2 regions of the Geobacillus sp. CX412 genome follow, and region 1 is predicted to be linked to the other one. Evidence: riboswitches for the same ligand, from Rfam matches in the RefSeq annotation. Region 1 holds a riboswitch; the other holds the start of a gene.
What was found. Region 1 has a riboswitch for thiamine pyrophosphate ahead of tenA (thiaminase II). Riboswitches for the same ligand answer to the same signal wherever they lie in the genome.
Positions count from the first base shown of each region.

Region 2: it holds a riboswitch for thiamine pyrophosphate, as region 1 does, so the genes downstream of both, thiC (phosphomethylpyrimidine synthase ThiC) here and tenA (thiaminase II) in region 1, are expected to answer to the same signal.

Region 1 is NZ_CP103461.1:2,847,902-2,859,899, forward strand. Features, by position in the region: gene NXM86_RS14830 (RNA-guided endonuclease InsQ/TnpB family protein) at 1-224, opposite strand, end outside; partial or broken gene NXM86_RS14835 (thiazole biosynthesis adenylyltransferase ThiF) at 454-1,478, opposite strand; gene NXM86_RS14840 (thiazole synthase) at 1,475-2,242, opposite strand; gene thiS (sulfur carrier protein ThiS) at 2,244-2,447, opposite strand; gene thiO (glycine oxidase ThiO) at 2,447-3,577, opposite strand; gene tenI (thiazole tautomerase TenI) at 3,621-4,229, opposite strand; gene NXM86_RS14860 (energy-coupling factor transporter transmembrane component T family protein) at 4,246-5,028, opposite strand; gene NXM86_RS14865 (ABC transporter ATP-binding protein) at 5,042-6,493, opposite strand; gene NXM86_RS14870 (ECF transporter S component) at 6,514-7,101, opposite strand; gene tenA (thiaminase II) at 7,088-7,783, opposite strand; TPP riboswitch at 7,892-7,999, opposite strand; gene NXM86_RS14880 (YbjQ family protein) at 8,073-8,387, opposite strand; partial or broken gene NXM86_RS14885 (class I SAM-dependent rRNA methyltransferase) at 8,544-9,727, shown strand; gene NXM86_RS14890 (MFS transporter) at 9,780-10,988, opposite strand; gene NXM86_RS14895 (YfiT family bacillithiol transferase) at 11,281-11,811, opposite strand.
Region 2 is NZ_CP103461.1:3,085,825-3,097,822, reverse strand. Features, by position in the region: gene NXM86_RS16195 (exosporium glycoprotein BclB-related protein) at 1-383, opposite strand, end outside; gene NXM86_RS16190 (DUF3147 family protein) at 1,018-1,380, shown strand; gene NXM86_RS16185 (DUF3147 family protein) at 1,395-1,688, shown strand; gene NXM86_RS16180 (PocR ligand-binding domain-containing protein) at 2,129-2,713, shown strand; gene NXM86_RS16175 (response regulator transcription factor) at 2,698-3,798, shown strand; gene NXM86_RS16170 (ATP-binding protein) at 4,079-4,480, shown strand; gene NXM86_RS16165 (STAS domain-containing protein) at 4,502-4,840, shown strand; partial or broken gene NXM86_RS16160 (SpoIIE family protein phosphatase) at 4,837-6,365, shown strand; gene NXM86_RS16155 (RDD family protein) at 6,540-6,947, shown strand; partial or broken gene NXM86_RS16150 (DUF2935 domain-containing protein) at 7,347-7,771, shown strand; gene NXM86_RS16145 (methyl-accepting chemotaxis protein) at 7,959-9,212, shown strand; TPP riboswitch at 9,276-9,390, shown strand; partial or broken gene thiC (phosphomethylpyrimidine synthase ThiC) at 9,542-11,262, shown strand; gene NXM86_RS16135 (hypothetical protein) at 11,240-11,425, shown strand; gene NXM86_RS16130 (NAD-dependent succinate-semialdehyde dehydrogenase) at 11,657-11,998, shown strand, end outside.

The sequences.
Region 1 (11,998 bases):
GACACTTTGCCGATGGCACGAACGGTCATTTGGGCAGAGAGGCCAAATTTTTCCCTGACGTCATAGTAGCAAAGCCGCTGGATTTTCGTTTTGGAAAAGGTTCTGGAGCGAAAAGCAATCTCGCTAATATAGTTGCATGCTTGGTTAAACCGTTTCATTGTTTCCAGCAGCGCATGAAACTGTTCAAGAGTTGGCATTAATTTAATCTTGAGAGTGCAGAGCATTCTTGATTCACCTACCTTTCTAAATCCAGTGTACTTATATTGAACGAAAAAATTCAATATATACTGAAAATATAAACCCCACCTTCCTTCCACAGCTAAAGCAGTGGGCTTCCGGCGGATGTTCTCGTGAGAAAGGTAATACTTATTACTCTATTATAAAAAAGGCTAATCGACAATCCTTTTGGCAAAGCTACAAACACAAAAAGAGAGCTTCTCATAATAGAAGCTCCTAGCCTAAATAGCGATAATAAATCGTTTTTGCCTCTTGAATATCCTTTGTCCCATGAATGAGCGCGCGTCCGTCTTGAAAGACAACAAGCCGTCGCTCTCCAAGCGATACAGAGACAAGATACGGGTTGACATCTACGGGCAATCCTTGTTTGACAAATAATTCAGCCAGCTCTTGCAAGTTGTAGTTTCGAGGCGCAGCCGGGCGAATTTGTACGGAATTTCGTCCGCATAATACCGCTGTTTTTGTCTGTTGATCATAAGAAAGGTACGGATACGATGGATGAGTGCCGCAAGTAGGGCAATCTTCTTTTTTCACTTGATCAATGCGAATCGCCGTATGCTGATTTTTCCATAAATCAAACGACACAAGTTTATTGCGCAGCGCCGCCCAATCTTCAACAAGAATTTTTAATGCTTCCGTTACTTGATAGGCGACGACCATTTGCACAGCAGGGCTGATAATTCCTGCTGTATCACATGTCAAACCGCCTACTGGCACCGTTTCGAGCAGACAGTGAAAACATGGGGTCTTCCCTGGGATAAACGCGTAACTAATGCCATAGCTTCCGACACACGCGCCGTGAATCCACGGGATGCGATATTTATACGCAGCATCGTTAATAATCATACGTATATCAAAATTATCTGTCGCATCAATCAAAAGGTCGGGCTTTCGCTCTGCAATAAGCTCTTCAAGCTCTTGTGCCGTTACATCGCCGACGATGGCATCAATTGCGACATCAGAATTTACCTCTTCAAGCCGCCGCTTTGCAGCAATTGCTTTTGGGATACATTCTTTTGCGTCCGCTTCGCTATATAATTGCTGACGTTGCAAATTGCTCCATTCGACATAATCGCGGTCAACAATGGTGACTTTGCCAACGCCTGCCCGCACAAGCGCCTCTGCATTTCCTGTTCCTAGCGCACCCGCACCAATAATGAGCACATGTTTCCGCATAATCTTTTTTGTCCTTCTGCGCCAATTGGCGCAAATAACTCTTGTCGAGAATACCGTTCAATCAAACAACACTCATTCCTTCCATTGGACTGCTTGCTGTTGCGTACCGTTTTTTAGGAATTCTGCCTGCCTCATAGCCAAGACGTCCGGCTTCCACAGCAAGTTTCATCGCTTTTGCCATTTTAACCGGATCGGCTGCACCAGAAACAGCAGTGTTTAACAACACACCATCAGCCCCTAGCTCCATTGCAAACGCCGCGTCCGCCGGGCTGCCAATTCCAGCATCAACAATCACCGGGACAGTTGCCTGTTCAATAATTAAGCTTAAGTTTAACGGATTGACAATGCCTTGTCCGGAACCGATCGGCGAAGCCCCCGGCATAACCGCATGACAGCCAAGCTCTTGCAGACGTTTTGCGAGCACAACATCATCAGAAGTATATGGAAGAACGATAAATCCTTCTTCCAACAATATCTCTGTTGCCTTTAACGTCTCCACTGGGTCTGGAAGCAATGTTTTCTCACAGCCGATCACTTCTACTTTTATCATATCACATAATCCCGACGCTTTGGCGAGCCGAGCGATTCGCACTGCTTCCTCCGCCGTTTTCGCCCCCGCTGTATTTGGAAGAAGTTTATATTTTGTAAGATCTAAATTTTCCAAAAAATTAGGCTGGTTTGGTTCAAAAATGTTCATGCGTCGAACAGCAAACGTTAAAATTTCCGCACCTGACACTTCCACTGCTTGCTTTTGTACTTCCAAGTCTGGATATTTTCCTGTTCCTAGCAACAATCTTGATTGAAATTCATATGGCCCGATTTTTAACATATCAACCGCCTCCTACAAAATGAACGATTTCTACTTTATCGCCATTACATAATGTTGTTGTTTCATATTGCTGTTTTGGGATAATCGTTAAATTTACTTCGACAATCGCAATTTTATTGTTTAACTGAAAATGGGCAAGCAAATCGCTAACCGTTTTCACTTCATCTGGAACATGAATCGATTCGCCGTTAATAATGAGTTCCATCACTTCCCCACCTTTGCTTGATGTCTTGTAAGTGAAAATGGAGCAAGGTCGACCTCGCTTCCTTTTCCTTCAATGAGATCGGCTAATAATACGCCGGTGATCGGACTTAACAAAATTCCGTTCCGGTAATGACCTGTCGCGATCCATACATTCGGATAGCACGGATGCTCCCCTATGTATGGCAAGCCATCGCTCGTTTGCGGACGGATGCCGCTCCACGCTTTTTCCCATTCCGCATTTTTCATTTCTGGAAGAAGATGATGCGCACGTTCAAGCAAACTCATGATTCCATGAATCGATACTTTTCGGTCAAATGTGTGCGGTGTCGAAGTTGCCCCTATCAACAGGCGATTTCCTCGTTTTGGAACGATATAACAACCGTTTTTCGCAAATAAGGTCGCTTGAATTAACGGTTTTTCTGTTTTTACAAGAAGACATTCCCCTTTGACTGGATACATCGGCAACGATATGCCCGTTTTGGCAAGAACACGCGAAGACCATGCTCCTGCCGCAATAACCACAACATCGGCTGCGATCGTTCCATGATTGGTGCGAATCATGTATGAATGATTTGCTTGTTGTAAATCGATGACTTCCGTATACTCATGCCACTTTGCTCCATAGGCAATCGAGGCATTCGCAAAAGCGGCAGCGAAATCAGAAGCGCTCACTTGTCCGTCTGATGGGATGTACATCGCGCCCGCTAAATCGCGGGAAACATTCGGCTCTATTTCCGCTGCCTCATCCATCGACAGCCAGCGTACTGGATAATCGGTATGCTGCCAAAATTCGTAATGGCGACGGAGGGCCGCCGCTTCTTCCTCGGTCACCGCCACTTTCAACATGCCTTTCTGTACAAGCCCAATGTCGATTCCGGTGAGTTCCTTTAATTCCTTCGCAAGTTCAGGAACCATCTCCCTGCTTTTGAGAGCGAGAGGAATAAGCGGACTCTCTTCGGAAAATTCAGACTGCGCTCCAAGCATTCCTGCCGCCGCGCTTGATGATTGGCTCGCAATCCGCCCTTTTTCAAGCACACCGACGCGAAAATGACGTTTCGCCAGCTGAAAAGCAATAGAAGCGCCAATAATTCCGCCGCCGACAATCACAACGTCGTAATGGTAACGTTCCATTTAAATCCCCTCTTCCCTTTTCTGCTAACGATTTCTTCCTCGTTCATGCCATTTTCTCTATAATTTTTTTAAGTTTCTTTGCTTCGCCAACAGGATCTTCAGCAAAAAATACTGCTGACATGACGGCAATCCCGTGCGCACCAGCTTTCAGTACTTGTTCTGCATTATTGGAATGGATGCCGCCAATCGCGATAACAGGAATATTCACGTGATTGACGACACTTCGCAATGATTCTATTCCGCGCGGCGGTACCCCTACTTTGCTTCCAGTAGCAAAAACGTGGCCGTATATACAATAATCAGCACCGCTTTCTTCCGCTTCCATCGCTTCAGCGATCGAATGAACCGAACAACCGATAGACAACGAAGGAAAATGATGTTTTACTTTCCGCACAGACAAACTATGGTGCGCAAGCTGGACTCCTTTTACTCCAAAAACCACCGCCACATCAATTCGGTCGTTCACGATGATTTTTCTAGGCGGCACTCCTTGCTTGATTAACGCTGTAAGAAACTCGGAAATTTCCCTTGCTGTTTTCATTTTTTCCCGCACATGAATCGCGTCTACATATGGATGAACGCGGGCGCAAATCGCAACGAACTGGTCTAAAGGCTGTTTTCCTGTTGAAATGATATGAAGTTGTCTTTCCATTCTGATCCCTTGCTTTCTACCGCACATCTTCCACCGGAATGTACGGATAATAAATCCCGGCGTAATAAGCCGCTGCCGTCACTATGATAAAAACAGCAACAAGCACAATATCATATTTGCTAAACCCGATTTCATAATAAAACGTTCGCTCTGCGCTGTTGGAAAAACGCTTTGCTTCCATCGCAACAGCGATGCGCTGGGCACGGCGGATGCTTTGTGATAAAAGCGGAATCGCATACCGCTTCATTTTTTCGAACAATCCGTTATGGACAACCCCTCGTACTTTTAACGCGTTTCTTACAGTTTGAAATTCCTCGATCATAATCGGAATTAAGCGAACGCCTGCTAAAAAGCTGTAAGCGTATTTTGGCTTTAATTTTAACTGCTGCATCAGCGAATAAAATAAGCGGACCGGTCTTGTCGTTAGGGAAAACAAAAGCCCAAGGAGCGCGAACGAAAGCGCTCGAAATCCAAGATGCATTCCGCGCAAAAAGCTTTCTTCCGTCACATGGATAAGCCCCCAGCGAAACCATGTCGTCGAACCTTCACCAAACAAAATCATCGATGACGCGGTCGACACAAATACAAGAAAAAACGGCAAAAACAATAGCAGCAAAAACTTCCATGGATAGCCGGTATACAGCATAAATAACAAGAGAAGACCGAACGAAAAATTGATTAAAACATTTGGGTTGTGTACGAATAAAACAACGATAAACAACAAAATGAGCACCATAAGTTTTAAGCTCGGATTCGTATGATGCAGCCATGTTTCTCGATAATGAATGTTCCATTTCATCATCTATACCTCCCTACACGGACAGCACAGCCGCTTTGGATGGATGAGGAGAAATCCGTTCATCTTTCAACAGCTGCCCGTCTTCAATCACCCATCTTCTTGTGGCAAAATATTTGACAATGTTCTCATCATGGGTGACCATCATAATCGTTGCTCCTTGCTCGCGATACGATTCCAATAACTCAAGCAGCGCAAACGTATTTTTTGCATCTTGCCCAAACGTTGGTTCATCGAGCAGGAAAATTTGCTGTCCGCTTACGATCGATGCAGCCACACTTAAACGACGCTTTTGTCCCATGGAAAGTTGGTATGGATGCTGATTTTGCTGTTTTCGAAGGTGGAATCTCTGCAGCAATTGTTCGACCGTTTCCGTAATTTCCGCTTCTTCTCGTTTTTCTAAACGAAGCGAATAAGCAATCTCCTCTCGTACAGAATTAGTAACAAACTGAAATTCCGGATTTTGGAAGACAAATGCAATCAAACGATGAAGCTGTTTTAACTGCTTGCTGTCTTTTCCGTATAACTCATACGTCCCGTCTGTGCGAATGAGCTTCATCAGCGCGTGCAAGAGCGTACTTTTCCCAGCGCCGTTTTTGCCGGTAATGGCAATCCATTCTCCTGCGCATACGGTCGCTTCTTCCACGCGTATTTTGACATCGCGCAGGCGATAGCCTTGGAACTCGCGAAGGCGGATAATTTCCTCTTGGCGAACATTCACTCGCTGGCGTTGCCGCTTCGCTATATATTCATCCCATACACCGGGATACCAAATTCCTTGTGAAGCAATGATATCTTTGTAATCGGAAAACACCGTTTGCGCTTTATCATCAGCAATGATCTCGCCGTTATCATTAAATAAAATAATCCGATCGACAAAATCGAGTATATGATCGATTTTATGTTCGACAATGATGACCGTTTTATCATGGGCAATTTGTTTCACCGTCCGCCAAATCGCTTCCGTTCCTTCTTCATCAATCATTGCCGTTGGTTCATCCAAAAACAGTACATCTGGATCTAACGCCAATACGGAAGCAAGGGCGAGCCGTTGCTTCATTCCTCCCGATAGTGTATGAATATCGGTATGCGGCTCTACAAAAAGACCAACTGTCTCTAGCAGCTTCTCGATCCGCTCTTTCATCTCTTCGCGCGGCACACCGATATTTTCGAGCGCAAAGGCGATTTCTTCATCGACAAACGGCATGCAAAATTGCGAATCGGGATCTTGGAAGACGTAGCCCCAATTATCGGGAAGCTGCACTCGCTCTGCTTTCATCGGAATATCGATCGAATGCGGAATCAAGCCCGACAGCACTTGCAACAATGTTGATTTTCCGCATCCGGATGGACCGAGCAACAACACTTTTTCTCCTTCGTAAAACGTGATCGATAAATCTTTAAATAACAATGTATCTTTTCCAGGAAATTTCAAGCGCAGCCGTTCAACAGATGCTATCGGTTTCATCGGTTCACACGCCACCTTTTTTAACGATCAAGCGCATCGTAATCTTCTTTCGAAGCCGGGCGCAACATTTGCGTCACACCAGTTTTTTCTAACGCTTTTACTAAAGAAACGGCAAAAACACCGGCAATCACCACTGCGCCAATAAAACGGGCAATAAGGAATAATGCCAAGTTCCAAGGAGCCAGCGATTCAATATACCCTTTATAAAAATCCATCACAAGCGAGCCAATCGTCGCACCAATCGCCCCTAACGACACGACCAATGCGTCAAACCGTTTATAACGGAACGCGGCAAACACCACTTCCGCCAAAAGCCCTTGAACGACTCCGTAAATAAGCACCTCTAGCCCCCACTCTGAGCCCATAATAAATTCTCCAGAAGAAGCAGCAATTTCCGCTAACAGCGCAACACCTGGCTTGCGGATCAGCAAATATGCCACCGAGGCGGCGATAAACCACATGCCGTAAATCAATTGATCAACATGAAACCCAAATGGCTTAACAAAGTAATAGAGAGGTCCCCAAATTTTATAAATGATCCCAAAAACGACAGAAATCACGATTGTCGTTAAAATATCAACGAGCTTCAACCCTTTAGTTGCTGACATGTTCTTTGATCTCCTTTCTTGCTGATGGCCATGTTTCTAAGCGATATGCCATCTCCCAAAATTCGTATTCATATTCACTGCTAATAAGAAAATGCTGTTCCATCCGTTTGCGATCGGATTCGGTGACTGCTTCCGCAATCGCATCCAAACGGGCGATTTGTTCTTCTACTAAGCTGCGAAACCATTCGGAGCTATATGTTCCAATCCATTTCTGATAGATCGGCTCTTTCGGCTTGCAGTCCTTTAGCCGCTCACCAATCTCATAATAAAGCCAGTAGCACGGCAAAATCGCTGCAATCACATCACCTAAATGCCCTTCGTACGCAGCCCGGTACATATGCGACGTATACGCGTATGCGGTCGGCGCCGGAATAAATGACGCTTTTTCTTCCTCCGTGATCCCAAGCAGCTCGGAAAACGTTTCATGCAAAGATAATTCTGCTTCACATGTGCTTTGGGCATGATGCGCCATGCTCGCGATTGTCTTTGCATCTGGAGACTTCGCTGCCCCAATTGCCTGGACTCTCGCAAAATGGCGCAAATAATACTCATCTTGCATCACATAATAGCGAAAACGAGTAAGGTCTAGCGTTCCTTCCCCTAACTCTCTCACAAAAGGATGGCGAAAGCTTGCCTGCCAGATCGGATCGGCCTTTTTCCGCAATTCCATCGCAAATGACATCTTTATCTCTCCCCCTCTTTTTATAAAAAATAAACACCACTTCCTTTACGATGCGTAAAGAAAGTGGTGTTGCACACATAGTCGTCGAAAAAACACAGAAAAACCCACGACTGCGCCACTCCACTTCCCTACGCTGGTATTACCCAGATCAGGTTCTAAGGGTCTCAAAGGCACACTTTGATCTCAGCCTTTCTAAAGGCCCCCCTAGTGGATTGCGTCCAATATAAAAAATTTTCCCTTGTTTAAATTTATCATATCACGGTAAATATCATTGTCAACCCTTTTTTTACTATTCCACGATGACTGCTGTACCGTATGCCAAGATTTCCGACGTATTCGCCATAATTGCCGCTGTAGCGACTCTTACGCCGATTACCGCATTTGCTCCTTGGCGTTTCGCCTCGTTTATCATGCGTCCAATCGCAATTTTTCTCGCTTCGTCCATCATTTCGGTATACGCCTTGATTTCTCCGCCGACAATCGTTTTCAGACCAGCCATAATGTCTTTGCCGATATGTTTTGACTGTACCGTATTTCCTTGTACAAATCCGATATACTCTTTTATTTGTTTTCCTGGTACATAGTCCGTCGTTGCGATAATCATCACAATCCCTCTTTTCTTTTCATCTATGCTTATCGTTATTCTGTTTAGAAGAAAATAGTCCTGCCAAATGTCGACAAACTTGCCTGCGTTGCGTCTTTGTCCGCAATTCTGTATCATAGAAAAAGCAAACGACTATATCATAATGGAGTGGAGAACGTGGCAAACGTATTTTTAAAACGAAAGCGAAAAAAACGGCTGGAACAAGGACATCCATGGATTTTCCAAAGCGAAGTCGATTATATTGAAGGAGACTTTGAACCAGGCGATTTTGTGGACGTATATAATCATCAACGCTACTTTTTGGCAAAGGGCTATATTAACCCGAAATCGCAAATCATTGTGCGCGTTTTGACGCAAAATCCTGATGAAGAGCTAAATGAACAATTTTTTGTCGACCGAATCCGCAAAGCATGGGAGTATCGTGAGCGAATGATTCCCGGCGTTCGCTCATGCCGCGCTATTTACGGTGAAGCTGACTTTTTACCGGGGCTGATCGTCGATAAATACGAAGACGTGCTTGTCGTTCAAATTCTTTCCCTCGGGATGGAAAAACGGAAAGACTGGATTTTGCGCGGTTTGCTTGAAGTATTTAAGCCAAAAGCGATTTATTTGCGCAATGACGTGTATGTCCGCGAGCTAGAAGGGCTAGAGCAAGAAAAGGCTTTTGGTATGGCCAGTCGGAAACGGAAGTGCTGATTGAAGAAAACGGCGTCAAATATATCGTCGACATTGAAAACGGGCAAAAGACGGGATTTTTCTTCGACCAAAGACAAAACCGAGCGGCGATTAAACCGCTCATTAACAGCGATACAACAGTGCTCGACTGTTTTACCCATACTGGCTCGTTTATGCTCAATGCGTGCTTATATGGTGCGAAACACGTCACTGCGGTCGATATTTCCGAACACGCCATTGAAACAGCAAAACGCAACGCCGCACTCAATGGCTTTACCAACGTCGATTTTGTCGTCGCCAATGCATTCGATTATTTGCGCGAAGCGGTTCGCGATGGAAAGAAATGGGGCGTTGTCATCATTGACCCGCCAGCGTTTGCGAAATCAGCTCAAGCCGTTCCGAAAGCGCTGCGCGGCTATAAAGACATTAACTTAAACGGCTTAAAGCTTGTCAAAGATGGCGGCTTTTTCGTCACAGCGAGCTGTTCGTACCATGTTCACGCTGATTTGTTCCAAGCGATGATCGAAGAAGCGGCGTTTGATGCGAAGAAAATTTTGCGGCAAGTGTACTGGAGCGGCGCCGGCTACGATCATCCAAAGCTGCTTGCTGCCGATGAAGGCGACTATTTAAAATTTGCCATTTATGAAGTGCATTCGCGCAGATAGCTAAATGGTTCCATTTTCTAAACAAAAAAACGCTTAGGACTGTCATACAGTCCTAAGCGTTTTTTTGTTTATGCAAAATATATAAGTAAAAGCTAATAGAAATCAACACGGATAGTGCGGCAGTTATATAAATGCTAGAGTAACCGAACCAATGGCCAATTTGCCCAAAAACCATCGCTCCTACTCCGACCCCTAAATCGAAAAAGGCGAAAAAGGTCGCATTTGCCATTCCTTTTCGGTTTTTTGCCGCTTTTTCCACAGACCATGCTTGCAGTGCTGGCTGCACCGTTCCAAACCCTAGCCCGTAAAGAATCGCTGCGATAAACAAAATCGCATTGCTTGGCAGCCAAGCCAACAATAACATTGCAATGAAAATCAGTGCAGCACCTGGTATAAACACCGCCTGATGGCCTTTTCTATCATACAACCGGCCGGCAAACGTTCTTGTTACCATTAACGCAAGCGCATATAGCAAGAAATACCATTGAATTCCTGAAATTCCTTTTTGTGCAGTATATAGTGGCAGAAATGAGGCAATTCCTCCAAATGTCACCGTAAGGAAAAATAGCAAAATTGAAGGCTCTAGCGCGCTTTTTTCATAAATATCCCACTTATTACGCGCTTGCGCTTGCGGCTGTCCGATTTTTTTATATGTAATATTCGAAGCAAACAATAGTGACGCCAAACCTAAAACGGCACAAATCAAAAAAAGATGGCGGAATGACAACATTCCGGCGAGCAATAACCCCATAGATGGCCCAAAAGCAAGTGCTAAATTCCCTGATAGTCCATAATACCCCATTCCTTCGCCTCTCCGGCTGGCAGGGATAATGTCCGTGGCAATCGTTCCGGAGGCAGTAGTCGAAAACCCCCACCCAATGCCTTGAATAACCCTCATCATAAACAACAAAAAAATGCTCGCGATAAAGCTGTATGATCCGACCGAAAGGACAAAGATCGCAAGCCCTAGCAAAAATACAAAACGCCGCCCCTTTGTTTCTAACGCATGCCCGGCAAACGGCCGCACCATTAATGCCGCAAATGTGAAAATCCCGACCACTAAACCGATCAGCTGGTCATTGCCGCCAAGATGCTCGACAAACAGCGGAATCGTCGGCAATGTCATTTGAAATCCAAGAAAAACAAAAAAATTAGCTAAACAAATAAGTATAAAATCTTTTGTCCAAATTTTTTCCTTCGTCGCATCTATGATGTTTTGACTTTGTGGTTCCCCCACCGCAAACTCCCTCCAATCATTCATTTTAAACCGAACACTCAATACAGTTTAGTGTAACATAAATAGATAAATTTTTTATGTAAAAAGCTTATTGGAAATTTATAAAAATATGTTCAGCTTATTTTTTCGCTATCATTCATAAAGCCAATTTCCCCCAATATATCTCCTTATCAAATAAGCCATATCCTGCTTGCTAGGATAACATTGACCAATCTGATATATTGCTTCTCCTTCTGTTAATAAGGCGGCGCAGCAATTTCAAGCATAAGTTTCCCCTCTTATAATGAGATAAAAAAGCTGCCCGTCTAGGCAGCTTTTAGTTCCATCCTTTGCGTTGTCGCAACGAAGCAATTTGCGCCGTATGATGTTTGCCGTGCCATGCGTGCATGGCGATTAACACATATAAAGGGACGTTCTCTTTTGTACCTTCATGATAAAAATTCCGCTGAAAATCATCGCTGCTCATCGACTCTAGCAGATGCGCCCACCGCTCGTGAAGGCCTTCGAGCAATTGCAGCGATGGCTCGATATGTAGTGAACGAGCTTCTGTCGTCTTTGCCCAATCATTTTCCTCAAACGGTTTAATCGAAGGAACATCTTCCGTCAATGTCCATTTTGTGCGTAAAAACGCGTTCATGCTTGCATCGGCGATGTGATGGACAACTTGTGCAACCGTCCACCCACCATCTCGATACGGCGTGTTCAGCTGTTCTTCATTTAATCCGCTGACCGCCTCCCGCAATTTTACTGGTATTTGGCGAATATCAGAAATCCACTGTTTCGCATCTTCTTCGCAAAACGCAGCCGGTGCTTGAAATTTACCAATCGGGTAGCGAATTTCATCCATAATTTTTTCCTGGTTACTAAAATCTATAAAAATCGACTCATCGCGATGGAACCAGAAAACACCGCTTGCCGCTCAGGAAACACCTGGGTTCCATCAGGAAGGGAAGCCCAATGTCTCACCTGCTGTGAAAGACAACCCGTAGATCGCTGTCAGCGACGGCATCTGTCGTGCACCATTCCTTCCATCG
Region 2 (11,998 bases), 240 kb from region 1:
GCAGCAGTATTGCCAACGGAAACTATAGGGCCGAAGTTTGGTGCTAAATCTACAAAAACGCCTGTTGGAGTAAAGGAGTTGCTTAGTGCAGATGCCCTCCATAATTCTGCTCTGACTGTTCCAGCTGTAGCTAAAGTTACACCTACTGTAGCGCTAAAGAATACAGATATGGATGTGACTGTTCCGGCACGAGGAACCACAAATGCGAAGTCAGGAATGTTTATGGCGGCGGTGCCTAGATTTAGTGTTCCTGCACTAAGGTCAACAGTTGGCGCAGAACTTCCGAATCCAAGGATAGATCCAGTACTAACTACTACACCTAAAACATCAGTTGTAGACAGTGCAACAGGAGTTAGTCCAGATGCATACGGAATAATAAGCACCAGCCCCTGGAGGTCCTGGAGGTCCCGGAGGTCCCGGAGGTCCTTGCGTTGCAGGTCCATTCACTGTCACTACTTGCCCATTAATACAACCACATCTTATCTTTGGCTTATGGTGATCTTTACATTTTTCTTCCCAATCTTTTGACATATGTTTCACCTCTTTTAATTAAGATTCGATATTAATATATGAGCAGGATAATAAGTTTGATTAGACAAGTTGTAGGTTAAGTGTTTGTATTTCCAAAATTAGGCTATTGAATATTCGGAGATGAGATAGCCAAAAGGAGGCATTCCCTCTTTCTCTTGTAGATTTTTTCAGTTCAGAATGTTCATTGATGTTCCAGCTAGCCATGCTGTTTTTGAATGTTTGCATTTACGTTGTTCATATGATGATTAAATCGATTTACTATAAAAATATTTGCCGCCATGGTTGGGAGTAAGAAAAAATAAGTTTTATTCAAACATTTGTCACAAATTTGGAAGTGTAAGCGTTACAAGAAAAAAATTAAATAAAAGTTCACAAGCGTTTGTTCTATCGTCGTTTACAATATATACGTGAAAATAATCACAAATAAATATATAAAAATAATATTTACCTCACTAGATTGGTCACCAAAGAAAGGATGAATCTATCTTGGAGTCATTATCGATTAGTGGAATAGTTATTCGATTTTTATTAGGGGGAGGCGCGGTCGTCGCTTCTACCATTATCTCGAGAAAATTAGGGCCGAAAATAGGAGGAATTTTTGCTGCCTTTCCCGCTGTATTTTTAGCAGCATTACTGACACTTCGGCTCGATGCAAAGGGCAGTGAATTAGTGGAAAAGTCGATTGTTCTATCTCAAGGAGCCGTTGTTGGGATGTTCATCAATATTATGTGTGCAATAGGGGCCGTTTACTTTTGTACTAAGCAAGGTTGGAAACGTGGGCTTACACAATCAATAGCTGGGTGGTTTCTCGTTTCCATCCTTTTTGCTGTCATTTCAGGATATTTTTAATTAAAGGTGATTGTATGGATAGACGTGATTTATTTTTCCGTTTTTTATTCGGCGGATCAGCCGTTGTGTTAAGTTATGTAACGGCAAAACTATTACCATGGAAAGTTATCGGGGGAATTTTTGCCGCATTTCCAGCCGTTATGGTTGTTGCTGTGATGATGGTTGGCATGAAGAAAGGTTCTAAAGAAGCAGCGAAAACTGCGCAAGGGTCTGTTTATGGGATGATTGGTGGTTTCATTTGTGTGTTAACGGTTTTATTTTCTCTACAATTTACACAAAATTGGTGGGAAGTTTTATCTTTGGGTTGATTACATGGTTTGCAAGTTCATTATTCCTTGTATACATGCGGGATCATAAAAAAGAAAATAGAGCATCAAATATCAAATTGGAACATTGATAAAGAGGTGGCAGACCGAAAAACAATGGAGCCATGAGTAACGAATACAGAAGCCTGGCATGATACGAACGTGCCGGGCCTTTTATATGTTATGAAAGATTGAATTAATAGAATCGTAAACAATAGATGGAAAATGGTAGAGGTTGTTTGCCTGTTAACTGATGGTTTTGATCAATCGGCATTTCAAGACTAAAAAATTATTAACAGATCGACTTATGATATTGAACATATGAAAATAGGACTATATAGTTGAATTATCTATCCTTATTTTCCTAAACTTGACTTCGCTTTACTTATACGTAAATAATAGATAAGGATGACAATATTACAAGTAAGTGAGTTGAGGAGGAATTGAATATTAAAGATTTTTTGCAGCATGTTCAAGATGCATATGCAGCACTCACGGAGTTAAGCATTATTATGCTTGATTTACAGCATCAACCTGTTACAAAAGTCTCAAATATAACGGAATTAGCGGAGCTTGTACTTTTTTCTCCAGATAAGCCGTTTCCTCCTTCATGTTTTCCGAATGACTATACCGAATGGCAACGTCCGATGGTTGTTCAGACAGGGTATTGGGGAGTAAAGGCAATTGTCGCACCTGTACTAGTGGAACAAAAAGTCGAGTATTGGATTTGGGCAGGTGCGTTTATTGAAGAAGAGACAAAACCGATGATCAAGGAGCAGTGTTTTCGTTTCCCTGACTCACAAATATGGCTTCAAGCCATTGAACAAACAAAAGAGCAAACGATATCGGCGGTGGAAAAAAAGTTAAATGATATTGAAAAAATGGCAACAATATGTGGCGAGTTTATTAGCAATAATAGACAAAAACAACATTACGAACAGTACTTCTATTTATTAGATACGGCAGTGGATCGTGCGCAACAGTTTTCTTTGCATATGGACGATTTTTACATATGTTTCAAAAGATAGACTCTGATATAGATTTTTCATTGTATATAAAACGGCAAAATCGCGAATGGGTTGTTGCACACGCTGTGGGAGAAAAGGCAGAACAGCTTTGGAATCAGCAGATAAAGACCGCTTTTCCTCCACTATCAAACTCCCTATTTCATTCGCACAATGTTGTTTGTGTTGAAAATGCCGCGCTTGACCCACGTTTTGCTTTTTTCGTGAAAAATGGAATAAAACCGAGTACTGTTGTGATATATCCGATTTTGCACAACGATGAAGTAGAAGGCTGGATTGTGATCGGCAGTCAAACAAAACGTTCATTACCGAAAGAGGCAGTCCAAATCGGCGCTATTCTCATGAAATATTGGCAATTACATTCCAAATATGAATTAGCTTACATAAAAATGGATCGACATTTCATGAGATTATCGATGTTAATAGAAATTGGCCGGGCAATGAATGTTGTAAAAGATACCGATGAAATTATACGGATGATGACAGATTTTGTTGCGGAACTGGCGTACGGTGATTTCGCATTTACAGTGTTAGCCGATCATAAAAGGAAAGTAAAGGTTCATTGTGGCGCCATTTCAGAACAACAAGTAACAGAATATTATGAAGATGTTTGCCAACGCTACTTTTCTACTGAAAAAAGACTGCTAGAAAATATACCGAAGCTGCGTGAAACAAAGTTTGGGACTGTAATGGAAATTTCATTTTCGGTTCATGAACATGTGCACGGCGTGATGGCTGTTCATTTGAAAGATATCGAGGCTGCAAAAGAAGCGGAAGTATATGTTGCGGCATTAATAGGGATCGGCACAATGGTCATGAAGCAAAATACTTATCAGACGCCAAAGCAAGAATTGAATATCGATATGCTATCGGAACGCTTAACGACCCGGGAGATGGATGTGTTAAACTTATTAGTCCAAGGATGCAGCAACCGCGAAATTGCGGATCGATTATTTATTAGCATTCATACGGTGAAAAACCATATTACAAATATTTTTCAAAAAATAGGGGTAAACGACCGTTCTCAGCTAATTGCTCTTGTATATCAGTTAAACAATCGTAAAGTTATCAATGAGGAACATCATTAGACAAAATTATGGATCGATGATGTTCCTTTTTTATTTTCTGCTTGTTTAACATGGAAATGTTTTGGTATATAGGAAATAGGAAGCAAAATAAATTTGTATTATAATCATTAATAGTATATAAGAACTAGGTATTTAGTTATAATAAACATATAGAAGCGAACATAGTGCGATGTTGCTGTGTTGTTATAAAGATGCTCATCCCCTATGAATAGAAAGTGTTATCGTACTTACAAAAGTACTATTTAGCACACATATTATAGAAGAAATAGGGGGAATATTGATGGAAAGTATAAGTATAAGGAGAAATATCACAGTAATGGCAGATTCTGATATTATGAAAGCGATGGATATAACCGAGCAAATCGCAAGTGAAATGGGATTTTTGCCACGTGATTGTCTCTTTCTTCGATTAGCAACGGAGGAAGCGTGTACGAACGCGTATGAATATTGTCAAAAAACAAACCAGCTGCCTTTTGAAGTATTTTGGAAATGTGGAAAAGAGAATTTGATTATTGGTGTAAAGCAACATGGAAAGAAATTTGACATTACAAGAAAGGATGAGGTCAACAAAGGCTTGCGCGGCAGGGGGTTGCAGCTTATCACTCATATTGTAGACGATGTTTATATTGAACAAAAAGGGAATAACGTATTGTTTTATATGTGTAAATATAAAGCTCATTGACGACTGTTGGAGGAACGGAATATGGGTGCACAGCATGAACTAATTGATGTTTTCGTATGGAATGAAGATATTACTTTGAACAATACCGAACAATTTCGAAAAGCGATGGCTAAGTTTATTCAAAATCCAGCTGAGTATCTCATATTAAATATGGAACAAGTGAAATATATTAATAGCGCTGGTCTTGGCATTATTGCCAATAGTGTCATGACGGCAAGAAAGCAGCAAAAAGAGCTGGTGATCGCAGGGGTTCGAGATTCGCTTCAAGAAATTTTCCATATTGTTAAGTTTGCTTCGTTTATTAAACTTTTCGATACGGAAAAAGATGCGATTAATTTTTTTATGGAGAATGGGATATGATTCATAAGCATTTGCAAAAAATCAGGAAAGACAAAAATGTTTCGTTAAAAGAATTATTGGAACTTCTTGACGAATGGAACACACTCTATAATAAAGCGGACCAAGTTTATTGGCTAGCCAACTTAGCGGAAAGGCGGGTTATTTTTGTTTCTCCGTCTTGCGAGAAGATTTACGGAATACAGCCTGAAGCCTTTTATCAAGATGTAGAGCTATGGAAAAAAGTTATTCACCTGGAAGATCGAGAAAAGGTAGAGAAAAAGCAATCTGCTCTTTGGAAGGGAAGCTGTCTTGAACATGAATATCGCATTATTCATCAACAGGATGGGACGGTTCGCTGGGTTTTGGACCAAACGTTTCCCGCATTTGATGAAAATGGAAAGCTAGTAATGTTAAGTGGAGTGATTACGGATATTACGGAGATAAAAAAAATGAATGAAAAGCTTTTACTAGCGGAAAAAGTGTGCGAACATGTACAGCAGGCTATATTGATTACAGATGAAAATGGAGTTATTCAATTTATTAATCCCGCTTTTACAGAAATTACGGGGTACGGGTCAGAAGCAATCGGTTTATCATTAGACTTTTTGTATTCTGGTTACTACAATGAACATTTTATCAAACCATTAAGAAAACTGTCGCTGAAAAAGGACAGTGGAGAGGGAGTCTGCGTGGGCGCCGGAAAAATGGGGAAGTGTATGCTCAACAGACGACGATTACAGCGATTCATGATAAAGAAGGGCATCTGATTTTTTATCTTTTTCTATTTTCAGATATGATCAAAAACGAAAAGACCGCAACAAGCTTAAAAGATGATTTAAAGTTAGCGCAGGAAGTGCAAAAACGTGTATTGAGCAAGCCGCTTAAAACGGAAGTGATTGATATATATGGTATGTATGTCCCTTCAGGAGAATTAGGGGGAGATATGTATGCATGGTATCGGATTGATAGCGACCGATACGGAATCTTTTTGATGGATGTGATGGGGAACGGAGTAGCTGCTTCACTCATTTGTATGTCCGTTCGTTCATTATTAAATGGGGTTATTCGAAAATGCATTTATCCGCAAGAAGTATTTCATGAGTTAAATAAACATATGCAGTTGTTGTACCATGAAGATGGGCCAATGAATACGTATTATTTTACTGCCGTTTATGCGATGGTAAACACAAAAGAAAAGTTCATTGAATATGCTTCGGCAGGTCATCCTCCTGGCTTTTTATTTCATCCAAACGGTTTAGTCGAGGAGATGGACCAAGGATGTGCCCCGATCGGGTTGTTATCGTATCTCCATGTGGAAACGGGAAAACTAAATTACGCTCCAGGAGCAACGTTAGTGCTGTACTCGGATGGAGTAGTCGAAGGGGCCCATGGTTCTGTTAGAACCAATATCGAAATGTTCCGGGAAAAACTAAAACCATATATTCATTTAGACAACAAAAATATGATAGTACATATAAATAAAATGTTTAAGGAAGAGTATCCGTTTCTCGATGATATTTCTGTCGTTGTGGCGAAATTGCATTAAATTGAACTGTTTTTCAAAGTTCGATAATGAAAAAATAATGTCATGCATTGTCAATAAAGAGATAAACCGGTATGATAAATAATAATCGGTATGATAAATAATAATCTTCCATGAATCGGATGCAATGGTGATGAATACATTGTAGTGACGAAGGGAAAGAAAGGGGATTGTATCATGGTGAGGAATCCAGCGGGATTTTGGAAACGGTTAGCGGCTGGTTTATTAGACGGTCTTATTGTCGGTTTGCCGCTAGTGTTTATTGGCTACCTTATTACGGGAAGCTGGGAGGAGAATTGGTTCACTACGGCAGCAAACCTCGTTTACGCTTTAGTTGTGCCGGCGGTTTGGTCTGGATATACTGTAGGGAAAAAGTTGTTAGGCATCCGCATTGCGAAAGTAAATGGCGGAAAAGTCGTAATCGGGACGATGTTTTTACGGTCCTTTGTCGGCGGGCTTGTTTATGCTGTGACGCTGGGCATTGCGCTAATTATTAGCGCCATTATGGTGGCGGCGCGCGAAGATAAACGTTCGATTCATGATTTTATTGCCGGAACGTATGTGACGACAGAGAAACCAGCATAATTGGATATTGATCATAAAGAACGGGTGTCTAAGAAGGAGATGCCCGTTTTTTTATGGTGAATTACAAGTACAATCGGAGAAAGCCCATGCAGGGTGTAGCCCGTCTTTAGACATGGGATGAACCGATTGCTTTGACGTAGTCAAAGATGGTATACTACTCTTATAGAGAAGAAAAATCCAACGTCTTGAATCGGGCGCACAGGGCGATAAGCACCAGTGAGGTGTTTGCCCATGAAAGTCTTGTGGAATTAGAGTCAGTATCCATGCGAAGGTATGGAAGAAGCTCTATAGTACACAAGAACCCCGTGGCTTTAGCCATCGGGAGGTTCAGAGGAACGCTTGTTTGTATATTCATACTTTTTCATTTTCCCCCATATCATGCAATATGGGGGGATGTTCATGCAATTTTACTATGGCCAGCAAATGCCGCTGCGTATTTTAGACGAAGCGGAATTTTGGAAGCATCAAGAAGAGGAGCATACGGTCGTTATTCGGGAGCTTGTTAGCGGTTTAGAGCCGGCTTATGTCGAAGCGTTGAAAAAATGGGAAGAGGCGCTTTCTGCAACACATCAGCAAGTAGTGCGTTTTATTGAATCGGTCGTTCGCGCGGGATATTACGTTCCTTATCAGCTTTACCAGCAAGTGTTGCAGCTAGTGTCTCATTGCTTGCAGCAAAGTCTTGATTTATTAAGCTGTGTCAACAAATAAAAACGGAAAGCAAAGCAGTGAGCAAAAATCCAACGGCAAAAGTAGTGCTGAACCATATTATTCGTGAGTCAGAATATTTTATTGGCATTGCTCAATTGTTGTTATACGGAAAATAAGGAAAATGCCTATTCGTTTCGGATAGGCATTTTATGTGTTTGAAAAAGAGCAGAGTAAGTAGTAATGAAAAAGGGTAACGGTTTGTTTTATGTTTTGTAATATACTAGAAATATAAAAAAGAGGTGAATATATCCGATATAATTAATAGTAAGATTCTTTAATATTAGAAAAAAGGTGGGAAAAAGGTTGTCGCTGCATAGTTATATTTTGCGCACGATGCTCGTTGTCATTCCTGGCACTGCATTCATCGGCCTTGGTGTATGTATGGCGAACGGCATTAGCGGCGCGGCGTTTTGGTGGACGCTTGTTGCGACCATATTATTTGGGGCTGTAGTCGGAGTCGTTTCTGCGATATTAAACTATCGACGATTTATTGCCCCGATCGCTATTATCAATCAGCATTTAGATAAGATGACTGATGGAGATTTATCGGCGCGTGTTCCTATAAATGAAGTAAGACAGTTAAAACCAATTGCCGTTTCGCTCAATAAAATGGCGGAAACGTGGCAGGAAGTCATCGCCAACATTCAGCGCCATTCCGATGAGATGACGCAATTTTCCGGGCAGTTAACGATCATTGCGGAACAGACGACGAAAGCGACCGAACAAATCGCATCGACAATGGAAACGATTTCATTAAATTCCGAACAGCAAGTGAAAACGGCGCAAGAAACGTCGTCAGCGATGAACGACATCTCCGATACGCTTGGGCAAGTGGCTGCGAACACGAAGCACGTGTCTATGAACGCAAATGAAACATCGGCAAAAGCGCAATCCGGAAAACAGTCGATTTCGCAAATGGAAGAGCAAATGCAGTTTATTTATGACCATGTCCAATCACTTGGACAAGTTATTAAAGCGCTTGGAGAGCGTTCGAATGAAATCGGCCAGATTACGCAGGTGATTACAGGAATTGCTTCGCAAACGAATTTACTTGCCTTAAATGCGGCGATTGAGGCGGCAAGGGCTGGAGAACAAGGAAAAGGGTTCGCCGTTGTGGCGGATGAAGTTCGCAAACTGGCGGAACAGTCTGCTCAATCCGCACAGCAAATTTCGCAGCTGATCGGCTATATCCAAGAAGAAACGGAAAAAGCGATCGAATCGATGGAAACAGTCGTTAGCGAAGTATCGCAAGGGCTTGATGTTGTGCAAACGGCTGGACAGTCGTTTGAACAAATCCGCCAATCCATCGGCGAAGTCAATGCCCAAATCGAACAAGTATCCACAGCGATCGAGCAAATGACAGAAAACGCGCAACGGGTGGCCGCTTCCATTGGACATATGACGGAGATTGTGGAACAATCTTCTTCTGGATCGGCGAATATTTCGGCGGCAACGCAAGAACAAATGGCATCGATGGAGGAAATTGCTTCATCGGCATCATCGTTAAGCAAAATGGCAGAAAATATGCAAACAATGTTAAAACGGTTCACCGTATAAGGAAGCGTATTTACATTGCTTTATAAGTATGTTAATATTAAGAAAAATTAAATAAGTTTGTCGCTTATCTACTAGGGGAGTCCAATAGCTTGGACTGAGAAAAGAACGCGCTTAAGTTCTTTGACCCTTTGAACCTGATCTGGGTTATACCAGCGTAGGGAAGTAGATAGCGGGAGTGTATGCGTTTGCTGCGTACGTTTCGCTATTTGCGTTCCATCGGGTTCTCTTAGAGAATCCGATTTTTATTTCCGCATATATTCTCCTATCTCCGCCCCGCGTTTTGGTGTAACTTCAGATCCTAAATCATTATTTTAAAGGAGAGGAGTTACATGCAAAACATCAAATCTTTCATGCAATTTCCTGCGAGTAAAAAGGTGTATGTCGAAGGTTCAAGACCGGATATTCGTGTTCCGATGAGAGAAATTACGTTAAGTCCAACAAAGACAGAAACAGGAATCATCGAAAATGAACCTGTTCGTGTTTATGACACAAGCGGTCCTTACACCGATCCTGATTTTCAGCCGGACATTCAAAAAGGATTGCCGCCGCTAAGAAAACGCTGGATTTTAGAAAGGGGCGACGTTGAAGAATACGAGGGGCGTCCAGTGAAACCGGAAGATAACGGATTCCGTAATGGGAAGCAATCAGAGATTACTCTGCCTTTCGAGAGAAAACCGCTGCGCGCAAAAAAAGGAAAAACTGTGACGCAAATGCATTACGCAAAACGAGGGATTATTACGCCGGAGATGGAATTTGTTGCGATTCGCGAAAATATAGATCCGGAAATCGTGCGTCAAGAAGTTGCCGCAGGCAGAGCGATTATTCCTTCGAATATTAACCATCCGGAAAGTGAACCGATGATTATTGGGAGTCGTTTTCATGTAAAAATTAATGCGAATATTGGCAATTCCGCAGTCACATCATCCATTGAAGAAGAAGTCGAAAAAATGCTTTGGGCGGTGCGCTGGGGAGCAGACACGATTATGGACTTATCGACGGGAAAACACATTCATGCGACACGAGAATATATTATTCGCAATTCCCCTGTGCCTGTCGGGACGGTTCCGATTTATCAAGCGCTTGAAAAAGTGAACGGCGTCGTCGAAGACTTAACGTGGGAAATTTACCGTGATACGCTCATCGAACAAGCGGAACAAGGGGTGGACTATTTTACGATTCACGCGGGGGTGCTGCTTCGTTACATACCGATGACCGTAAACCGAACGACTGGTATTGTTTCACGCGGCGGCTCGATTATGGCGCAATGGTGTTTAGCCCACCATGAAGAAAACTTCTTATACACGCATTTTGAAGAAATATGCGAGATTTTGAAAACGTACGATATTGCAGTATCTCTTGGAGACGGGCTGCGCCCAGGCTCGATTGCCGATGCGAATGACGAAGCGCAGTTTGCTGAATTGGAGACGCTCGGAGAATTAACAGAAATCGCTTGGAAGCATGATGTGCAAGTGATGATTGAAGGACCAGGGCATGTGCCGATGCATAAATTAAGGAAAATGTCGATAAGCAAATCGAAATTTGCAAAGGTGCGCCGTTTTACACATTAGGACCGCTTACGACCGATATCGCGCCGGGATATGACCACATTACATCCGCGATCGGAGCAGCGATCATTGGCGCGTACGGAACGGCGATGCTTTGTTACGTGACGCCAAAAGAGCATTTAGGGCTGCCGAATAAAGATGATGTGCGCGAAGGAGTGATCGCTTATAAAATCGCAGCACACGCGGCCGATTTAGCAAAAGGGCACCCGGGAGCGCAACGGCGGGATGACGCGTTATCAAAAGCGCGCTTTGAGTTTCGTTGGAACGATCAGTTCAACCTTTCGCTTGATCCAGATCGAGCTCGGGAATATCATGATGAAACATTGCCGGCGGAAGGGGCGAAAGTCGCGCACTTTTGTTCGATGTGCGGGCCGAAGTTTTGCTCGATGAAAATTTCACATGAGCTGCAAAAAACGGTGAGGGAAGAAGGGATGAAACAAAAAGCGAAGGAGTTTGTCGAAAATGGCTCATCTCTCTATCGATGATGTTCAAGAATTGCAAAAGGAAATTGCCGAATTGAAGGAGAAAATTCTTAAATTGGAACAGCAAATTGCCCATATCCAAAAAAATTGTCAGCATTCGTTTTTCGAGACACCGTTTATGCGAAAATGTGTCAAATGCCATTATATAGAGATTTTATATTATTAAGGGGATTGTCAAATATATAGCTAATTCATCTCCCGTTTTGAAGAGAGAAAATCGGGAAATGAATTAGCTTTTTATTTTTTAGTCATTTCTTTTGAGCTCTTTTATATATATTTTCATGAAAAGTTTATTTGATTGGCTGCAGTGGGGATTGTGCATGATGGATGACAAATCATAGAACATCTAATCATTATTTGCAGACTATTCATAATTAATGAAGTGGATGATAGAAAAATGTTTTCATTTTGGAGGGAAACGATACATGACCAAATTTTCCAATTATACAAAACGATTTTTATTGATGGGCAATGGTTGGAAGCGCATAACGGCAGCACGCTTCCTGTTCAAAATCCCGCCACGTTAGAGACGATTACGGAAGTTTCATACGGCAATGAAATGGAAGCGGCACAGGCAGTACGTGCGGCCCGCCAAGCGTTTCCGCAATGGTCAGAAAAAACGGCGAGGGAACGGTCGCAACTGTTATATGCCGCATATGCGAAAATGCTGGAATATAAGGAGGAACTAGCTGTCATTTTAACAACGGAACAAGGAAAACCATTAAAAGAAGCAAGAGCA